DNA from 4 places in the Methylobacterium sp. 142-1Y genome. Region 4 is predicted to be linked to each of the others. Evidence: predicted binding sites of a transcription regulator. Region 4 holds the regulator's gene; each other region holds the start of a gene.
What was found. The regulator PhoB, encoded in region 4, activates phosphate uptake and scavenging genes when phosphate is short. The targets are predictions, from matches to a motif close to TGTCATNNANCTGTCAT.
Positions count from the first base shown of each region.

Region 1 (4,842 bases), 2.2 Mb from region 4:
CGCCGACGGTCCGGCGCTCTACCTCGCCTCGTGGGTGATCGTCGGGCTGGCCGGTGCCGGGATGCTGACCACGCCGGCACAGGTCGCCGTGACCGAGATCGCCGGCGACAGGGCGCGCGGCGCGCTCGGCGTGCTGGTCCTGGCCGGTGGGCTGACCTCGACGATCTTCTGGCCGCTCTCGGGGCTGCTCCAGGCCCAATGGGGCTGGCGCGCGACGACCCTGGCCTACGGCGTCCTGATGCTGCTCGTCTGCGTGCCGCTCCATGCATGGGTGCTGGCGCGGCGGCCCGGGAGGCGATCCCGCGCGGAGAACGCCGCGCCCACGCCCATCGACCGGGCGCGCTTCACGCTCCTCGCCCTGAGCCTTGCGGCAAACGGCTTCTTCACCTGGGGCTTTGCCCTCACCTTCATCATCCTGTTCGAGGCGGCGGGGCTCGACCATGCCGAGGCGCTGACGGCGGCATCCTTCATCGGCATCGCCCAATGGGCGGGGCGCATGGTCGACGTCCTCGGCGGCCGGCGCTGGTCGGGCTTCGTCCTCGGCCTCGCTGCCTACGCGCTGTTCCCGCTGAGCTTCGTCGTGCTGCTCATGACCAGCAGCTTCTCCGGCGCCCTGCTCTTCGCCACGCTCTACGGCGTCGCCAGCGGCGTCGGCGCCGTCACCCGCGCCACGCTGCCGCTGCAGCTCTTCCCCTCCGGCACCTATGCCCGCGCGGCGGCGCGCCTGGCGGTGCCGCTCAACCTCTCCTTCGCGGCAGCGCCCCCGGTCTTCGTCACCCTGGTGACGCGGGCCGGCCCCCACGCCGCCCTGTGGCTGGCCCTGGCGATCTCGCTCGTCGCGTTCGGGCTCTTCTTCAGCCTGCGGCTCGTGCATCGACGCGGAGCGTGCGGGCTGCCTGTGACGGGGTGAGGGGGTTCAGGCCGACTCAGCCCTCACCCACACGCCGCAGGGGCGTGGCCGCCCCGCCCGGCAGGGATCGCAGCGAACCGATTTGCCGCCCGGGCCGGGCCGGCGCGCCCTCGGCATGGGCGGCCTCGATATTGCCGTAGAACTGATCCGCGCTCGCCGCCCAGGTGTAGCGGAGGGCCTCCGCCCGGCAGGCCTCGCGCGGGATCGCCAGCGCCGCGCGGGCCGCTGCGCCGAGATCGTGGTCGAGGATGCCGACGCTCGTGCCGCCGATCACGTCGAGCGGGCCGGTCACCGGATAGGCCGCCACCGGCAGCCCGCTCGCCAGCGCCTCCAGCAGCACGATGCCGAAAGTGTCGGTCAGGCTCGGGAAGACGAAGACGTCGCTCGCCGCATAGACCCGGGCGAGCGCCTCGCCGGTGAGCGTGCCGAGGAAGCGTGCCGCCGGATCGATCCCGGCGAGCCGCGCCCGGTCCGGCCCGTCGCCGACGACGAGCTTGGTGCCGGGCAGGTCGAGGCGCAGGAAGGCCTCGACGTTCTTCTCCACCGCCAGCCGCCCGACGAACAGGAAGAACGGGCGGGGAAGACCGGATAGCGCCTCGGGAAGGACCTCACCGTCGCGGGGGCGAAACAGGTCGGTGTCGACGCCGCGGGTCCAGCGCATCAGCCGGGTGAAGCCGCGCCCCGTCAGATCACGCTCCAGGGACGGCGTGCTCACCATCGTGCCGCTCGCCGCACCATGGAAGCGGCGCAGGCACGCGTAGCTCCAGCGCTCCGGCACCGGCAGGCGGGCGGCGAGGTATTCGGGGAAGCGGGTGTGGTAGCTCGTGGTGAAGGGCCGCCCCTGCGCCAGGCAGACCCGGCGGGTGGCGAGCCCGATCGGCCCCTCGGTGGCGATGTGGACGTGGGTCGGCGCGAGAGCCGGGAACCGGGCGGCGACCCCGCGGGCGGTCACCAGCGAGAGCCGGATCTCGGGGTAGCCCGGCAGCGGCACGCTGGCGAAGTCGAGGGGCGTGAGCATCACCGGGTCGTGGCCGCGCCGGCGCCCCGCCGCGACCATGTGCTCGAGGGAGCGGACGACCCCGTTGACCTGGGGGTGCCAGGCATCGGTCGCGACGAGGAGCCTCACGCGACGGCCCTGGCGCTGGCGGCCGGGGGCAGGGGGGTGCGGGCGGCGGGCGCCAGTTCCTCGACCGGGATGACCGGTGGGCTGCGCGAGGTGAGGGGCTGCGCCGTCTCGGCATTGGCCCGCTTCCACTCGGCGAAGCGGATCACCTCCATGGTGCCGTCGTAATGCTCGACCACCGCCGTGCAGGATTCCACCCAGTCGCCGGTATTGAGGTAGTGCATGTCGCCGACCATGCGGCTCGCCGCGTGGTGGATGTGGCCGCAGATCACCCCGTCGGCCTCGGCCCGGCGGGCCTCGGCGATCAGGAATTCCTCGAAGCGGCCGATGAAGTTGACGGCGTTCTTCACCTTCAGCTTGGCCCAGGCCGAGAGCGACCAGTAGGTCAGGCCGAGACGGCGGCGCACCCAGTTGAGATGGGTGTTGACGAACAAAGCCGCCGTGTAGGCGCCGTCGCCGAGCAAAGCCAGCCAGCGGGCGTGGCGCACCACGAGGTCGAACTGGTCGCCGTGGATGACGAGGTAGCGCTTGCCGTCCGCCGCCTCGTGCAGCACCTGATCCTGGATCTCGATGCCGCCGAAATGCATGTCGAGGAAGTCGCGCAGGAACTCGTCGTGGTTGCCCGGCACGTAGACGAGGCGGGACCCTTTTCGCACCTTCCGTAGGAGCTTCTGCACCACGTCGTTGTGCGATTGCGGCCAGTACCAGCCCGAGCGCAGCTTCCAGCCGTCGACGATGTCGCCGACCAGGTAGATCTCGTCGGCATCGACCTCCCGCATGAAGTCGAGCAGCAGCTCGGCCTGGCACCCCTTGGTTCCCAGGTGGATATCCGAGAGGAACAGGGTTCGCACGCGAAGCGCGTCGGCGTCCTCGGCCACGTGCAATCTCCTTGGCGGCGTCTCGCGCCAGCCAAACCCTATTCGCGTATCACTTTGATGACGCGGGAACGGATCGGCGAACCTCGGCCGAGGGAGGCAGGCCCGAATTCGTTTGCGGAGGCTTAACATCCACCATGCGGATCGCGCAGGTCAGACGCCCGGGGAGGTGTCTATCTCGGCCGTGCCGATTCGTGGTTCTGACACGATGCCCCGCCGCGATCCGCGGCCGCGCCTCTCCCCCGCTTCTCCCTCAAGAAAAGCACCACGCCCATGGCAGCCCCCCTCGTCGTCCCCGGCCGGTCGGTCACCGGATCTGGCGCGTCGGGCCGCGCGGCGGCGCGCCCTTATCTGGGGATCGGGCTCAAGGTTCTCTCGGCGCTGGCCTTCACGCTGATGTCCGCCGGGGTGAAGGTCCTTGCCGACCGGTTCCCGACCGGCGAGATCGTGTTCTTCCGCTGCTTCATCGCCATCGCGCCGCTGCTGCTGTGGCTGCGCTGGCAGGGCAGCGTGCGCGACGCCGTGCGCACGCAGAACCTCAGGGGCCACGTCCTGCGCAGCATCATCGGTGCCTGCGGCATGTTCGCGGGCTTCGCCGGTCTCTCCTTCCTGCCGCTCTCGGACGCGGTGGCGATCGGCTACGCCTCGCCGATCCTCGTCGTGGTGCTGGCGGCTGTGGTGCTGCGCGAGCGGGTGCAGGCCTATCGCTGGGCCGGCGTCTCGGTCGGCTTCCTCGGGGTGCTGATCACGCTGGCGCCCCATCTCGAATTCGGCGGATCGAGCGGCGGCGGCACCACCGGCGCCCTGTTCGCGATCCTGGCGGCGGCCTGCTCGGCGGCGGCCACCATCCAGGTGCGCAAGCTCACCGGCACCGAGCGCACCGGCGCCATCGTGCTCTACTTCTTCCTGTTCACCTCGCTGCTCGGTCTCTCGACCCTGGCTCTGGGCTGGAAGATGCCGGGCTGGTCGGATCTCGCGCTGTTCGTGGTCGTCGGCGTGCTCGGCGGCATCGGCCAGATCCTGCTCACCGAGAGCTACCGCCACGGCGACGCCTCGCTGGTCGCGCCGTTCGAGTACACCACCATGCTGTGGTCGGTGCTGATCGGCTGGTTCGTGTTCGGCCAGCTTCCCACCGCCGCGATCGCGATCGGCGGCGGCATCGTCGCGGCGGCCGGCGTGTTCGTGGTCTGGCGCGAGCGGCGCCTGGCGGTGGAGCGGGCCCGCGAGGCGGCGGCGGGCGGGCTGACGGCGGGCCGTTGACGCCCGCGCTCGCTCGCCCTTACTCCGGTGGGATCGCCGGCCCGCGATCCCCGGGCCCAGCAGGATTACGCCCCATGCCCGCACGCCCCCGCCCCGCAGGAGCCCGCCCGTGAACACCGAGGCTGGGCACGCGACCGTGCCGGTGGACCTGCGGCTCTACGGCCTCCTCGATGTCGGGGTCTGCGGCGGCGACGCCGATTACCTCGCCCGGATGGCGGCGGAGGCCGCGTCCGGGGGCTGCACCCTGCTGCAATACCGCGAAAAGACGATCTCCAACGCCCGCGAGACCGTGGCGCGCCTGCGCCGGATCCACGCGGCGCTCCAGGGTACCGGCGTCCCGCTCCTGATGAACGACCGGGTCGACCTGGCCCTCGCCGCCGGTCTCGAGGGCGTCCATCTCGGCCAGGAGGACCTGCACCCGGCGGATGCCCGTCGCCTGCTCGGCCGCGGCGCGATCGTCGGGCTCACCGTCAAGAACGCCGCCCAGGCCGACGAGCTCTACCGGCTGCCGGTGGATTACGCCTGCATCGGCGGCGTCTTTTCCACCACCAGCAAGAACAACCCGGACCCGCCGGTCGGGCTCGACGGGCTCAACCGCATCGTGTTCCGGGCCCGGCTCGCCCGCGGCCCCGGCCTGCCGGTCGGGGCGATCGCCGGGATCGACCGCAGCAACG
Region 1 is NZ_CM173224.1:4,571,602-4,576,443, forward strand. It holds gene AC3AOF_RS20920 (MFS transporter) at 1-910, shown strand, start outside; gene AC3AOF_RS20925 (glycosyltransferase family 4 protein) at 927-2,036, opposite strand; gene AC3AOF_RS20930 (UDP-2,3-diacylglucosamine diphosphatase) at 2,033-2,911, opposite strand; gene AC3AOF_RS20935 (DMT family transporter) at 3,182-4,168, shown strand; gene thiE (thiamine phosphate synthase) at 4,278-4,842, shown strand, end outside.
Region 1: a site for PhoB is predicted at 2,958-2,974, ahead of AC3AOF_RS20930 (UDP-2,3-diacylglucosamine diphosphatase). Genes of this name have one in related genera too.

Region 2 (4,842 bases), 2.4 Mb from region 4:
GCCAGGGCGACCACGACCTTGACCCAGGTCGGGATGTACCGGGTGCCGTCGTCGAGGGTGTGCCGATAGGCCGTCAGGGTCGCCTTCTCGGTGTCACGGAGCGGCGAGTGCTCGCCGGTGAGGAGCCGCACCGCGTCGCTCGCGAGATACATGTCGGCGCGCAGGTTCGGCGTCGCCTCCGCCGGCACGTGGCGGATGGCGCCGTAATTCTTCACTTGCCCGGCGATGTCGTCCGCGAGGCCGGCGAGCGCCGCGAAGGCGTCCGGCGCGGCGAGCGCCTTGGCCGGTGATTCCGCCTTCAAGGCCTCGCCGACCTTGGCCCGGGCTCGCGCCGCGTCCGGGATCGGGGCCCCGCCGGCATGGTCGCGAAACACCCGGCTCGCGCTCTCCGAGCCCTGCACGAAGGCTTGTGTGCTCGAATCCGGCATGGTGCGGTTGAGCGCGTAGGCCGTGGGGGCGGCGCCGATCAGGATCAGCATGATCAGCCCCATGCCCTTCTGGCCGTCATTGCCGCCATGCGCGAAGGACACGCCGGTGCAGGTGAGGATCAGCAGGCCGCGGATCCAAAGGGGCGGCGGCGCCTCGCCCTCCGGTGCGCGGTAGAGGTCGGGCCGGCGCACCAGGCGCTTGAGCACGAGGAGCAGCCCGGCGGCGCAGACGAAGCCGATGAGAGGGCTGAACAGCAACGATTCGAGCACGCTCGCCGCCTGTCCCCAGGCGACGCCGGAGGCCGCATGGCCCGGCGCCATCAGCTGGTTGGCGAGGCCGACGCCGATCACCGAGCCGATCAGCGCGTGCGACGAGGAATTCGGCAGGCCGAGGGCCCAGGTGCCGAGGTTCCACACGATCGCGGCGAGCAGGAGGGCGAAGATCATCGCGTAGCCGGCCCCCGAGCCGACCTGGAGGATCAGCTCGACCGGCAGCAGGGTCACGACGCTGTAGGCGACCGCACCCGTCGAGGCCATGACGCCCAGGAAGTTGAAGGCGCCGGACCAGATCACCGCGACGAGAGGCGGCATCGAGTGGGTGTAGATCACCGTCGCCACCGCGTTGGCGGTATCGTGAAACCCGTTCACGAACTCGAAGGCGAGCGCGATCAGGAGGGCGAGGCCGAGGAGCGCGAAGGCCCCCAGCGCGAGCGGCGGCTGGCCGGCCCGCTGCATGTCGGCGAGGAGGTTGGTGCCGCCATAGGCGAGGCCGGCGGCCAGCACGGCCAGGAAGCCGATCGTCGCCGCCGGGTGGACGCGATGGTCGAACCGGCGGCCGGGCCGGGCGTGACCATGCGCCGCGCCGGCGCGGTCGGGGGCGAGGGCGGCGTCGGACATGGCGGACCCGTGGGCAGACTCGTGGCGGCGATCCGCCAAGGATAGGGCGCCCGGATGGCAAGTCGATGACGCGGCAAGGGCTGACAGGGCCTTCGCGAACCCGCCCCGGCTGTCGAAAACCACGCGTAAATGCTTAAGGGGCTTGCGTTCTGCGAGACGCAACCCCAAATTCGTACGAACACCGCTGCCCCTGCGACGCGTGTGCGCGGGTCGACAGGGGCGCGGATCTCATGGGTGGAGCATCCGGTGACGGACCTGCCCGCAACGAACCGGCCCGGTGCCCTTCTGGTCGAGGGTGGCGGAAGGCCAGCGAGTCAGTACCCGATGAACCAGCTCGTGCGCATGTCGCATATCGTGACCGCAGACGCCGTCGAGGAGCCCTCTCCGAGCCTCCGGGTTCCGTTCGCCCAATCGGGCGCCTTCGTGTGCAAGTTCATCATCGGCGAACCGAACGACCGTGCGGTCTGCTGCGGGGCGCCGGTGCAGGACGGCAAGAGCTGGTGCGCCTTCCACCGCCGGATCGTCTTCGAGCCGACCCGGCCGGGGCGGCTGCGATAGCAGAGGCCGGCCGGGACCGCTACCCCGTCCCGCGCCATTTTTCCCCACATCGCTCTCAGGCCGCCCGGCCGTAGATCGGGAAGGCCTCCCGCCGGCCGCGCAGGGGCTGGCGGCTGACCTCGCGCCAGGCCTCGCCGGAGGCCCAAGCCCCGCCGGAGACCTGAGCCGCATCGAGCGCCGCCTGCGACACCAGGGTGGTGGTCCCGAAGGTCTTGGTCGCCTGTTCGAGCCGGGCCGCGACGTTGACCGCGTCGCCGAGCACGGTGAATTCGAGCCGGTCGTCGTCGCCGACCACGCCGACGAACACCTCGCCGCAATGCACCCCGATGCCGATTCGCACCGGTGCTTCGCCCGATTCGGCGTTCCACGCCGCCACCCCTTCCTCCAGCCGCTCCGCGAAGGCGAGTCCTTGAGCGGCGGCCTCCGCCCGCGCCTCTGGCACGCCGAACACCACGAGCGCACCGTCGCCCATGAACTTGTCGATCACGCCCCCGGTCTCCCGGGCGGCCTGGGCGACGCAGCGGCGGAACCCCGTGACCAGGATCGCCACCGTCTCGGGATCGGCCCGCTCGGCGATCGTGGTGGAGCCGCGCATGTCGACGAAGGCGATGGCCGCGTGGCGACGCTCGCCGAGCCGCAGGCCGCCGCCCTGCGCCATGCTGCCGCCGCGCTCCAGGAGCGGCGCCAACTCGGCGGGCAGGAAGCGCGACAGGGCCGCCCGCCGCGCCGTCTCGCGCAGGGCCAGCACCGCGAGCAGCGCCATGATGCCGACCGACACCACGCTGCCGATGCCCACCATCGCCTCGATTCCGTGGGCGTGCCGCTGGTAGCCCAGCAGCACCTCGTCCTCCTGGGCGCGCATCGCCTCGATGATCCGGCGGATCTCGTCCATCTCGGTCTTGCCCTCGCCCGCCCGCACCAGGGCCAGCGCCCCGTCGCGGTCGCCGGCCCGGTCGAGGGCGAGCGTCCGGTCGAGTTCGACGAACTTGCGGGCGATGGCGGGGCGCAGCGCCTTCAGGCGAGCCTCCTGGGGGGCCGAGCCGCGCAGCTCGGCGTCCAGCACCGGCAGCTCCGCGGCGATCCGGGCCTGGCCGGCGGTGTAGGGCACCAGGAAGGAGGAATCACCGGTCAGGAGGTAGCCGCGCTGCCCGGTCTCGCTGTCGAGGAGGTCGGCCAGCACCTGCATCAGGGTCCGGTCGACCGACAGCGTGTGGGTGATGCGGTGCTGGACGGTGCTCTGCCAGGCCAGCAGCAGCCCGTTGGCGGAGCCCACCAGCAGCAGCAGGGCGGCCCCCGCGGTGGTCAGCCCGGCCCGGCTGCGCACGGGGCCGAGCCGCGCGCGGAGCGGCCGGCGGGGCGCGGGGCTTTGCGTCGGGTCTGGGGTCATCGGTGATCCGTCCGGCGCCGGGCGCGGGACGGGCCCTCGGCTTTCCCAGGCGATATGGGAGAGTTTTCGCCGCCGGCCATCGACCGGGCGGCTTACTTCCGCTCCGATGCAGGAGTCTTCGGGGTTTATGGATTTCTCTTAGGGAAGGTCCGATGATCAGACCGGTGCGGGCCGCCCCCTCTCCCCGCGGGCGGCGAGCGGATTCACACTTCTCCTCCGAGAGCTAACCCTCTGGAAATATGGGCGCTTTCCCCTCCCCCTTGTGGGGAGGGGTTAGGGGTGGGGGTGGTGCCGCGTAAAGCGCGCGGTCTATCCGGTACCACCCCCACCCCCATACCCCTCCCCGCAAGGGGGAGGGGAGGCGCGCTACCTTCGAGAGGGAGAACGCTCGAACCGAGATGTGTGAATGCGATAGCCGCCCGCGGGGAGAGGGGAATACCCGCGCTATTGTCGTCTCCGAAAATTGCTCCGGACAGCCCCGCACCTCACGATTGCCCCGCCGCCCGGCGCCGGGCCGGCGCGGTTTCCTCCTCCCGCGCGTCCGGCTGCGTCACCTCAGGCTCCCCCAACGGCGCCACGATGGTGCAGACCACGCCCTCCCGCGGGAAGCTCAGGCTCACGGTGCCGTCGAGCTCGCGGGCGAGGCTGCGCTCGATCAGGCGGGAGCCGAAGCCGGTGCGGGTCGGGGGGACGACCGGCGGCCCGCCGCTTTCCTGCCAGCGCAAGGCGAGACGCCCCTCCGCGACGCTCCACGACAGGGCGACCTGGCCCGCCGGCACCGAGAGGGCGCCGTACTTGACCGCGTTGGTGGCGAGCTCGTGCAGCGCCATGGCGATCGACAGGGCGATGCGGGGCGGCAGGCGCAAGGCGGGGCCGCCGACGACGAAGCGCTCCCCCGGCCCGTCGAGGGGCGCGAGCGCATCCTTCACCACCTCGGCCAGCTCCGCCCCCTCCCAGCTCTCGCGGGTGAGCACGTCGTGGACGCGGGCGAGCGCGATCAGCCGCGCCTCGAAGGCCGTCCTGGCACCGGCGGCGGCCGGCCCGTCGAGGCCGCGCAGGCTCTGCATCGCGATCGACTGCACGGTGGCCAGCGTGTTCTTCACCCGGTGGTTCAGCTCGTGCACCAGGAGGCGCAGGTGCTCCTCGGCCCGCTTGCGCTCGGTCACCTCCTGATGGATGCCGATCACCCGGCGCGCTCGGCCGCCGGCATCGCGCTGCACGATCGCCTGGGCGCTGACCCAGCGCAGCTGAGCACGGTCCGGGCGGATCCGGAACTCGGTGCGGTAGTCGGAATCCCCGGCCAGCAGGGCGGCGAGCGCCGCCTCGATCCGGGCCCGGTCCTCCGGGTGCACGGTGCGGGTCCAGGCCTCGTGCGAGAGCGGGGCTGCCCCGAAGATCTCCGCCGAGCGGGCCGAGAGGCGGTGCTGCCCGGAGGCGAGGTCGATCTCCCAGGTGCCGAGCCGGCCGGCGGCGAGCGCCAGACGCAGGCGCTCCTCGCCCTCGCGGAGCGCCGTCTCGGCGTCCTTGGCCTCGGTGATGTCGACGTTGCAGCCGGTATAGCCGAGGAAGCGG
Region 2 is NZ_CM173224.1:2,560,104-2,564,945, reverse strand. It holds gene AC3AOF_RS11660 (inorganic phosphate transporter) at 1-1,325, opposite strand, end outside; gene AC3AOF_RS11655 (GcrA family cell cycle regulator) at 1,650-1,883, shown strand; gene AC3AOF_RS11650 (adenylate/guanylate cyclase domain-containing protein) at 1,939-3,270, opposite strand; gene AC3AOF_RS11645 (sensor histidine kinase) at 3,756-4,842, opposite strand, start outside.
Region 2: a site for PhoB is predicted at 1,380-1,396, ahead of AC3AOF_RS11660 (inorganic phosphate transporter). Genes of this name have one in related genera too.

Region 3 (4,842 bases), 1.3 Mb from region 4:
GTCGGGGGTGTTGGAGACGGTCTGGTCGTTGTTGAACCGCTCCGGCGCGATCTGGGCGAAGATTTTTTCGAACTCGCCGCCGGTCTCGCGCACCTTGGTGATGGTGCCGTCGGCATTCTGCCGGAAGATCGAGATGCCGCGGCCGCCCAGCGTGTTGAGCCGGTCGATCACCCCGTCGCCGTCGGTGTCGCCGGTACGCAGGAGCACGTTGAGCCGGGCATAGGCCGGATCGGATTTCAGCGCCTGGAGCACCGGGGTGAGCCGGCTGTTCGGAACCGCGCTCAGCCGCGCGACGTCGTTGGCATCGTCGGCACCGCCGATGACCCGCTGGTCGCCCTCGTTGGCGGTGACGAAGTAGGTCGCGCCGCCGGTGGTGAACGACGCGATGCTGTCGGGCTGGAGCAGGCCGAGGATCGGCGTGCCGGCGGGCGTCGCGGCGATCCGGATCGAGGCGGTGCCGCCCGGCCCGTCGCGGTCGGAGGCGTCGAACTCGTTGCCGGGCAGCGAATGATCGACCGCGCCGAGCGGCTGGATCGCGATCGGCGCCGTGCCGGGATTGGTGAGGTCAATCACCGCGACACCGTTCACCTCCTGGAGGGTGACGTAGGCGAAGCGGTTGTCGGGCGAAATCGCGATGTATTCGGGCTCGATGTCGGCGGACGCGGCCTTGCCGGGCGTGATCGCGAGGCCGCGGGCGCGCAAGGTCGCCTCGGCGCCGTCGAGCCCGGTGAACCCGACGGTCGTGGCGACCGAGGCACTGGCCGCGCCGCCCGAGACGTCGATGATCGAGACGCCCCCGACCGGGTTGCTGGCGGCGCTCGCCTGCTCGCCCTCGTTGGCGACGAGGAGGCGGGTGCCGTCGCGGGTGAACACCAGCTGGTCGGGCCCGACCCCGACGGTGAGCGAGCGCAGCAGCGTGCCGTCGGCGTTGAACAGCGCGACGCGGCCCGGCGCGTCCCCGGTCGCATTGGCGTAGGCCACCGCCACGAGGCCGTTGAAGACCGCGACCGAGTTCACCGCGCCGTATTGCTCGAGGCCAGAGAGCAGGATCTCGCCGGTCTTGGCGAGGGAGCCGGCGGCGTCGAGCCCCACGATCTCGATGCGGTTCTCGCTGGTGTTCTGGACGTAGAGCCGGCTGGTGGTCGCATCGTAGGCCACCACCTCGGCGTTCGGCGCGACCGTCGTCGCCGGATCGTTGGTGGTGGCGTAGGCGCCGAGCCGCACGAGCTGGAGCGCGTTGGTGGCGCTCGGCGGGGTCGTGGCGGTCGCACCCGACAGGCCCTGGAGCGAGGGCGCGGCGTCGTAGATCGCCGTGCCGCCGATCCGGGTGCCGGTATCGTCGTTGAGGATCGTTCCGGTGCCCTGGCCCTTCGCCACCGTGGCGCCCGAGACGTTCGCGACGCTCACCGTGAAGGTTTCCGTCGGCTCGACCACCGTGTCGCCGGTGATATCGACCGCGAAGGTCGCGCGGGTCTCGCCGGCCGCGATGATCTGGCGGGTGAGGCTGCGGGCGGTGTAGTCGCTGCCGGCCGTGGCCGTGCCGTCGGCGGTGGCGATATCGAAGGTCACGCCGCCGGCGGGCGCCGCCGCGCCGAGCGACACCGTGAAGGTGAGCTGCTTGGTGCCTGCATCGCCCTCGCTCGCCTGGACGTCGTCGATCGACAGGGTCGGAAGGGATTGCGCCGCGGTCACCGTGAAGGGAGCGTAGGCGGCGTCGCCGACCCGGGTGGTGGTGTTCTGGGTCCAGGACGAGGTCGTGCCGACGGAGGCCAGGATCTGGTCGCGGGTGCCCGAGGTCGGGCCGGCATAGCGGCCGTTGGCGGAGGGGAGCGCGACGGCGCTCTGGCCCAGCGTCAGGCCCGGCGGCAGGGCCGAGGTGCCGGCGCTGGTGGCGTTGCCGGCAAACGTGGTGCCGCCATCGGCGAAGTTGATCGCGTACAGGAAGGTCGGGCTCGCGGCCGCGCCCTGATAGGCCAGGATCTGGTCGCCCGAGGCGTTGAGCGCGAAGTTCTGCGCCGTGAAGACCGGCGAGTTGGTGCCGCCGGCGGCACTGTCGGTGGTCGGGCGGATCACCGTGCCGGCGGCGAGCGCCGAGGGCGCCGTGTAGGTGTAGGTGCCCTCGCCGGTGCGGAAGGCGCCAGTGCTGGAGCTCCAGCCGTTATCGGTGAAGCTGATGGCCGTTCCGGCCTCGACGTCGCGCAACACCACGAAGGCGAAATCGTCCGGGTTGGTGGCGTCGTAGCCGACGATGGCGATGTCGCCGGCGGCAAGCGTCGTGGCCATGGATTCCAGTGTCTCCGGGCGCGCACGAGGAGCGGCGGCGCCCGAGGCGGCACCACCCGTCAGCGCGAGGCTGTTAGGGCTTATCGGGGAGGGAAAGCGCGCAAGCGGCACCGGGCTCGCGGCGAACGTTCGACGTATCGGACCGGTCGGCGAGGCTGCCTTGTTACAGCATGTTTCGGACTGTGTTCGTTCTGTATGAGTGTTTTGCGACAGTGCTGTGAAGGTTGCCGGGCCGTGAAGGCCAGCCTGTCGCCTCTCCGCGGCGACGGGCGATGGTCGTATCGTTTCCCGGCAAACTATCTTTTCGACGATCCGTCGTTCGCGACGGCAACGCGGCACGAAAAAGCCCCGCCGTCGATCTCTCGACGACGGGGCGCGATCGCCTTGGAGCATTTTCCGACGAAGTGGATGCCGTTTCGTCGTAGAACATGCCGCAAAATCAAGAATCTGGAGATCTTCGCGATTGCAAAGCGGTCGTGAAGCGCCCTAGAGCGTGTTATGAACTGTTTACGATGCGTCCAAGCTTGCTGAGCATGTCGCAGACGAAGGCGATCATGTAGATGCCTGCCAACGTGGTGGCATAGCGCTCGTAGTCCTTGACCAGCCGGCGGCAGCGCGCCGCCCAGGCCAGCGAGCGCTCCACCACCCACCGGCGTGGCAGCAGCACGAAGCCGCGCTTGGCCTCGGGCGCCTTGACTACCTCCAACGCGATGCCGTTCGCGTCGGCGGCCTTCGCCGGCTTCTCGCCCGTGTAGCCTTGATCGACGAACGCCGTCTCCACGCTCCCGTCCGTCTCCGCTTGCACCGCACACGTCAGCGCCCCAACCTGGCTGCGGTCGTCCACGTTCGCCGGCGTGACGTGCAGCGCCACCACATGCCCGGGCGTGTCCACCGCCAGGTGCACCTTCGAGCCGCGCTTGCGCTTGGCCCCGTCGTAGCCCGCCCGCTCACCGCTCTCGGGCGAGGAGCGTTGGGTCCGGCTGTCCAGGATCACCGCAGACGGCTCCGGCTCGCGCCCCGCCGCTTCCCGCAACACAGCACGCAGGTCGCCCGCCACCGCGCCAAAGCAATCGGCGGAAAGCCAGCGTTGGGTCTGCTGGTAGACCGCCGCCCACGGCGGCAGGTCGTGGGGCATGAACCGCCACGGCGCACCGGTCTTCACGATGTAGCGCAGCCCGTTGAACACCTCGCGCAACTCGTGGTCGCGTTGACCCGAGTCCTCGCGCAGCAGCGCCAGATAGGGGGCAACCAGCGCCCATTCTTCATCGGACACGTCGGACGGATAGGCGGGGCGATCAGCACTCATGCCCCTCAACGCTCACGCTACGTCATAGGTTCATAACACGCTCTAGAAAAGCCGGCGGGACGGTTCTACTGCGTCCCGCCCTTGGCTTCCTTCTGGAATTCCTCGATCACGTCCTTGCCGACGCGCTTCGCCATGTCGGCGGTGACCGGCTCCAGGGCCGCCTTCCACGCCGCCTTCTCGTCGGGAGTGAGTTCGATGAAGGTAGTCCGACCGGACTTCTTCATCTCGTCGAGGGCGTCGGCATTGTCCTTGTCGGCGACCTGGTTGGCGTAGGCGGTCGCCTCCGTCATCGCCTTGTCGAGCTCGGTCCGGATCTCGGCCGGAAGCCCGTCCCAGAACTTCTTGTTGGTGATCACTGCGTAGCCGATATAGCCGTGATCGGACAGCGTGATGTATTTCTGCACCTCGTGGTGCTTCTGGGTGAACATGTTCGAGGGGGTGTTCTCCGAGCCGTCGACCACGCCGGTCTGCATGCCTTGGTAGACCTCCGAGAAGGCCATCACCTGCGGGATCGCACCGAGCGCGCGGAACTGCGCCTCCAGCACCTTCGAGGACTGGATCCGCATCTTCAGGCCGCGGAAATCCGCCGGCATCCGCAGCGGCTTGTTGGCGCTCATCACCTTGAAGCCGTTGTCCCAATAGGCGAGCCCGGTGATGCCCTTCGATTGCAGCTTGTCGAACAGGCGCTTGCCGAGCGCCCCGTCGGTGACCCGGCGCAGGGCCGCCTTGTCGGGCAGGATGTAGGGCAGGTCGAAGACCTCGAACTCCTTGGCGCCGAGCGGCCCGAACTTCGCCAGCGACGGCGCCAGCATCTGCACCGCACCGAGCTGCAGCGCCTCGACCTCCTCCTTGTCCTTGAACAGCTGGGAGTTCGGGTAGACCTCGACCTTGACCTTGCCGTTGGTGTACTTCTCCGCCAGTTCCTTGAACTTGTCGGCGCCGCGGCCCTTCGGCGTGTCCGGCGCGACGACGTGGCTGAACTTGATCACGACCGGCGCCTGCGCCAGGGCCGCTCCCGACAGGAGCAGCAGGGCGGTGCCGGCCGCGAAAGCACGGCGGGTCAGTGTCGGCATGGCGTTTCCTCGTCGTTGTCTGGTTTGTTGCGAAGCTGACAGTTCGGACCCGGCGGCGCAATGCGCCGATCGCCTAACCCTCACCCCTCAGTCTCCGCCTCCATGTGGACGGCACCCCCGACCGCGGTCCAGCCGCGAAATCCCTCGCCCTCGCGCCGTCCCGCCACCGCGAAGCGCGAT
Region 3 is NZ_CM173224.1:1,531,501-1,536,342, reverse strand. It holds gene AC3AOF_RS07165 (ExeM/NucH family extracellular endonuclease) at 1-2,283, opposite strand, end outside; gene AC3AOF_RS07160 (hypothetical protein) at 2,518-2,763, shown strand; gene AC3AOF_RS07155 (IS5 family transposase) at 2,780-3,589, opposite strand; gene AC3AOF_RS07150 (TRAP transporter substrate-binding protein) at 3,655-4,662, opposite strand; gene AC3AOF_RS07145 (HTD2 family dehydratase) at 4,743-4,842, opposite strand, start outside.
Region 3: a site for PhoB is predicted at 2,479-2,495, ahead of AC3AOF_RS07165 (ExeM/NucH family extracellular endonuclease). Genes of this name have one in related genera too.

Region 4 (4,842 bases):
GCTCGGCTCGATCCTGCTCATGCTCATCATCCAGGGCGTGCAGGGATTCTCGCCGGCCCTGTTCACCCAGGTCACGCCGGGCCCCGGCTCCGAGGGCGGCGGCATCGCCAACGCGATCCTCGGCAGCCTGGTGATGACGGTGCTCGGCATCGTCGTGGCGACGCCGGTCGGCGTGCTCGCCGGCACCTACCTCGCCGAGTACGGCCGAGGCTCGCACCTCGCCAACCTGATCCGCTTCCTCAACGACATCCTGCTCTCGGCGCCGTCGATCCTGATCGGCCTCTTCGTCTACACCCTGATGGTGCGGCCGATGGGCGGCTATTCGGGCTGGGCCGGTGCCGTGGCGCTCGCCATCATCGCCACCCCGGTGATCGTGCGCACCACCGAGGACATGCTGCGCCTGGTGCCCGGCCCCCTGCGCGAGGCCGGCGTCGCCCTCGGCGCCCCGTACTCGATCGTGATCCGCTCCGTCACCTGGCGGGCGGCCCAGTCGGGCATCGTGACCGGCGTGCTCCTGGCGCTGGCCCGCATCGCCGGCGAGACCGCGCCCCTGCTCTTCACCGCGCTCAACAACAATTCCTGGTTCAGCCCCAACCTGATGGGCGGCGTCGCGAACCTGCCGGTGATGATCTACCAGTTCGCGCTCTCGCCCTACGAGAACTGGCGCCAGCTGGCCTGGGCCGGCGCGCTCCTCATCACCGTCACCATCCTGGGCCTGTCGATCGTGGCCCGCCTCGTCCTGAGCGGTCCCAAGGGCCGCTGATCCGATACCTTGCCCGGAGACACCCCGATGAGCGCCACCGCCACCGCCGTGCCGGTCGTGGGCCAGAGCACGGCCGACGAGTCCGCCGCGATCCGCCTCGCCGTCAAGGACCTCAACTTCTACTACGGCGACTTCAAGGGCCTGAAGAACATCAACCTCAACTTCCTCGACCGCCAGGTCACCGCCCTGATCGGGCCGTCCGGCTGCGGCAAGTCGACGTTGCTGCGCACCTTCAACCGGATCTACAGCCTGTATCCGGAGCAGCGCGCGGAAGGCGAGATCCTGCTCGACGGCCGCAACATCCTGGATTCCTCGATCGACCTCAACGAGCTGCGCGCCCGGGTCGGCATGGTGTTCCAGAAGCCGACCCCGTTCCCGATGTCGATCTACGACAACATCGCGTTCGGCATCCGGCTCTACGAGCGCCTCGGCAAGGCCGATCTCGACAACCGCGTCGAGGAGGCCCTGCGCAAGGGCGCCCTCTGGGACGAGGTCAAGGACAAGCTCAAGCAGTCCGGCATGGGCCTGTCCGGCGGCCAGCAGCAGCGCCTCTGCATCGCCCGCACGGTGGCGCAGCGCCCGGAGGTGATCCTGTTCGACGAGCCGACCTCGGCCCTCGACCCGATCTCGACCGGCCGCATCGAGGAACTGATCGAGCAGCTGCGGGGCGAGTTCACCATCGCCATCGTCACCCACAACATGCAGCAGGCGGCGCGCATCTCGCAGTTCACCGCCTTCATGTATCTCGGCGAGCTGATCGAGTTCGGGCCGACCAACCGGCTGTTCATGAACCCGTCGAAGCGCCAGACCCAGGACTACATCACCGGCCGGTTCGGCTGAGGCCTGACGCGATCATCCGCCGGCCCGGTCTGCCGGGCCGGCACAAGCCTACGCTCCACCTCCGCGCGAGGAGCCAGATCCCATGTCGAGCCACATCGTCACCTCCTACGATCAGGAGTTGCAGAACCTGCGGCGCAGCATCGCCGAGATGGGCGGCATCGCCGAAAAGATGGTGGCCGATTCCGGCCAGGCGCTCCTGCGCCGCGACGCCGCCCTCGCCCAGGCGGTGATCGCCACCGACCAGCGTCTCGACGGGCTGCAGCGCGAGATCGAGGAGAAGGCCATCCTCCTCATCGCCCGCCGCCAGCCGCTGGCGGTCGACCTGCGCGAGACCATCTCGGCGATCCGCGTCTCGGGCGACCTCGAACGCATCGGGGATCTGGCCAAGAACGTCGCCAAGCGCGTCGTCGCCATCGCCGACCAGGTCCAGCTGCAGAAGATCGTCGTCGGCGTGGAGCACATGAACGAGCTGGTCCAGGAGCAGCTCAAGGACGTGCTCGACGCCTACGCCACCCAGGACACCGTCGCGGCCCTCGACGTCTGGGCCCGGGACGGCGGCATCGACGCGCTCTACACCTCGCTGTTCCGCGAACTCCTGACCTACATGATGGAGGATCCGCGCAACATCACGTTCTGCACGCACCTGCTGTTCTGCGCCAAGAACGTCGAGCGCATCGGCGACCACACCACCAACATCGCCGAGACCATCCACTACCTCGCCACCGGCGAGACCCTGCCGACCGAGCGTCCGAAGAACGACCGTTCGAGCTTCGCCACCCTCGACACCCCGCCCGAGGCTTGAGGGCGACGCCCGTCCGGGCCTTGCGGCCCGGCGGGCCTTTACCCCCGCCCCCGCCTGAGTGCCCCCGATGAGTACCCGCATCCTGATCGTCGAGGACGAGGAAGCCCTCACCCTCCTCCTGCGCTACAACCTCGAGGCCGAGGGCTTCGAGGTCGACGCCGTCGCCCGGGGCGACGAGGCGGATATCCGCCTGCGCGAGCAGGTGCCGGACCTCGTCCTCCTCGACTGGATGATGCCGGGCCTGTCCGGCATCGAACTGTGCCGGCGCATCCGCGCCCGCCGCGAGACCGAGCGGCTGCCGGTGATCATGCTGACGGCCCGCGGCGAGGAGGGCGACCGGGTGCGGGGCCTCGCCACCGGTGCCGACGACTACATCGTCAAGCCGTTCTCGGTGCCGGAACTGCTGGCGCGGGTGCGGGCGCTCCTGCGGCGGGCCAAGCCCGCCCACGTCGCCGACCTCCTGATCGCCGGCGACATCGAGCTCGACCGGGTCAGCCACCGCGTCCGCCGCGACGGTCGCGAGCTGCATCTCGGCCCGACCGAGTTCAAGCTGCTCGAATTCCTGATGCAGAGCCCCGGACGCGTCTTCTCGCGCGAGCAACTGCTCGACGGCGTCTGGGGGCACGACGTCTATATCGACGAGCGCACCGTCGACGTGCATATCGGCCGCCTGCGCAAGGCGATCAACCGCGGCCGCGACAGCGACCCGATCCGCACCGTGCGGGGCTCGGGCTATTCGTTCGACGAGATGTTCGCGCCGGAGGCGTGATACGGTCTTCGTGTGAACTGTTCGCGGCAAGAAGAGCGCAAGTTCCCCCTCCCCCCTCTGCGGGCTAGCGGATTCACACTTCTCCTTCGTGAGCTAACCCTCTGTAAATATGCGCGCTTTCCCCTCCCCTTGTGGGGAGGGGTTAGGGGTGGGGGTGGTGCCGGAGTAGCCTCGCGCTCTACGCGGCACCACCCCCACCTCCAACTCCTCCCCACAACTTGCAGCGATTCCGGGCAAGCCCGGGATCGCCGGGGGGAGGAGAGGCGCGCGACCTTCACCGGAGAAGCTCTCGAACCGAGAAGTGTGAACACGCTAGCCTCTGCGGGGGAGGGTGGCCTGCGGAGCAGGCCGGGAGAGGGGCAGCGCGACGCTGATTCAGAGGGCGCCAGTCAGAACGGTTCCGCCTCATCCGGAAGCGTGGTTCCCCTCTCCCGCCCGGCGCCGCCGGGCACCCTCCCCCGCAGAGGGGGGAGGGTTCAAGACCAGCGATACTTTCTTTCCCCGGACAGCCCTGCATCCACGGCGAAGAGGGGGATCCCGCCCTTTATTGCGGCCGGAACAGTTCAGGTCGAACCCGTCTCACAATGCCTTCGCCATCTCCCGCAGCACGAACTTCTGCACCTTGCCGGTCGAGGTCTTCGGCAGTTCCGTGAAGACAACGTGCCTGGGCACCTTGAAGCCGGCGAGCGACTGGCGGCACCAGCCGATCAGCTCCTCGGCCGAGACCATCTCGGAGCCTTTCAGTTCGACGAAGGCGCACGGCGTCTCGCCCCATTTCTCGTCGGGCTTGGCGACCACGGCGGCGGCGGCCACCGCCGGGTGCTTGAACAGGGCCTCCTCGACCTCGATCGACGAGATGTTCTCGCCCCCTGAGATGATGATGTCCTTCGAGCGATCCTTGAGCTGGATGTAGCCGTCCGGGTGCTTCACCCCGAGATCGCCCGAATGGAACCAGCCGCCCGCGAAGGCGGCCTCGGTGGCTGTCGGGTTCTTGAGGTAGCCGCGCATCACCACGTTGCCGCGGAACATCACCTCGCCCAGCGTCTCGCCGTCGGCGGGGACCGGCTGCATCGTCTCGGGATCGAGCACGTCCAGCGCCTCGAGCGGCGGGTAGCGCACGCCCTGGCGCGCCTTGCGGGCGGCCTGCTCGTCCTTGCCCAAGGCGTTCCAGTCGGCGTGCCACTCGTTCACCACCGCCGGGCCGTAGGTCTCGGTCAGCCCGTAGACGTGGGTGACGTCGAATCCCGCCTCGGCCATGCCGGCGAGCACCGCTTCCGGCGGGGGCGCCGCCGCGGTGAGGAAGGAGACGCGGTTGGGTAGCTCCCGCCGCTCGGCCGCGGCGGCGTTGATGAGGAGCGACATCACGATCGGCGCGCCGCACAGATGCGTCACGCCGTGATCCGCGATGGCGTCGTACATGGCTTTCGCCCGCACCTGCCGCAGGCAGACATGGGTGCCGGCCACCACCGACAGGGTCCAGGGAAAGCACCAGCCGTTGCAGTGGAACATCGGCAGGGTCCACAGATAGACCGGGTGCCGGCCGAGATTGCCCGCCACCACGTTGCCGACCGCGAGCAGCGACGCGCCGCGATGGTGGTAGACCACGCCCTTCGGGTCGCCGGTGGTGCCCGAGGTGTAGTTTAGGCTGATCGCGTCCCACTCGTCGCC
Region 4 is NZ_CM173224.1:182,626-187,467, forward strand. It holds gene pstA (phosphate ABC transporter permease PstA) at 1-763, shown strand, start outside; gene pstB (phosphate ABC transporter ATP-binding protein PstB) at 791-1,603, shown strand; gene phoU (phosphate signaling complex protein PhoU) at 1,686-2,405, shown strand; gene phoB (phosphate regulon transcriptional regulator PhoB) at 2,473-3,174, shown strand; gene AC3AOF_RS00835 (acyl-CoA synthetase) at 3,754-4,842, opposite strand, start outside.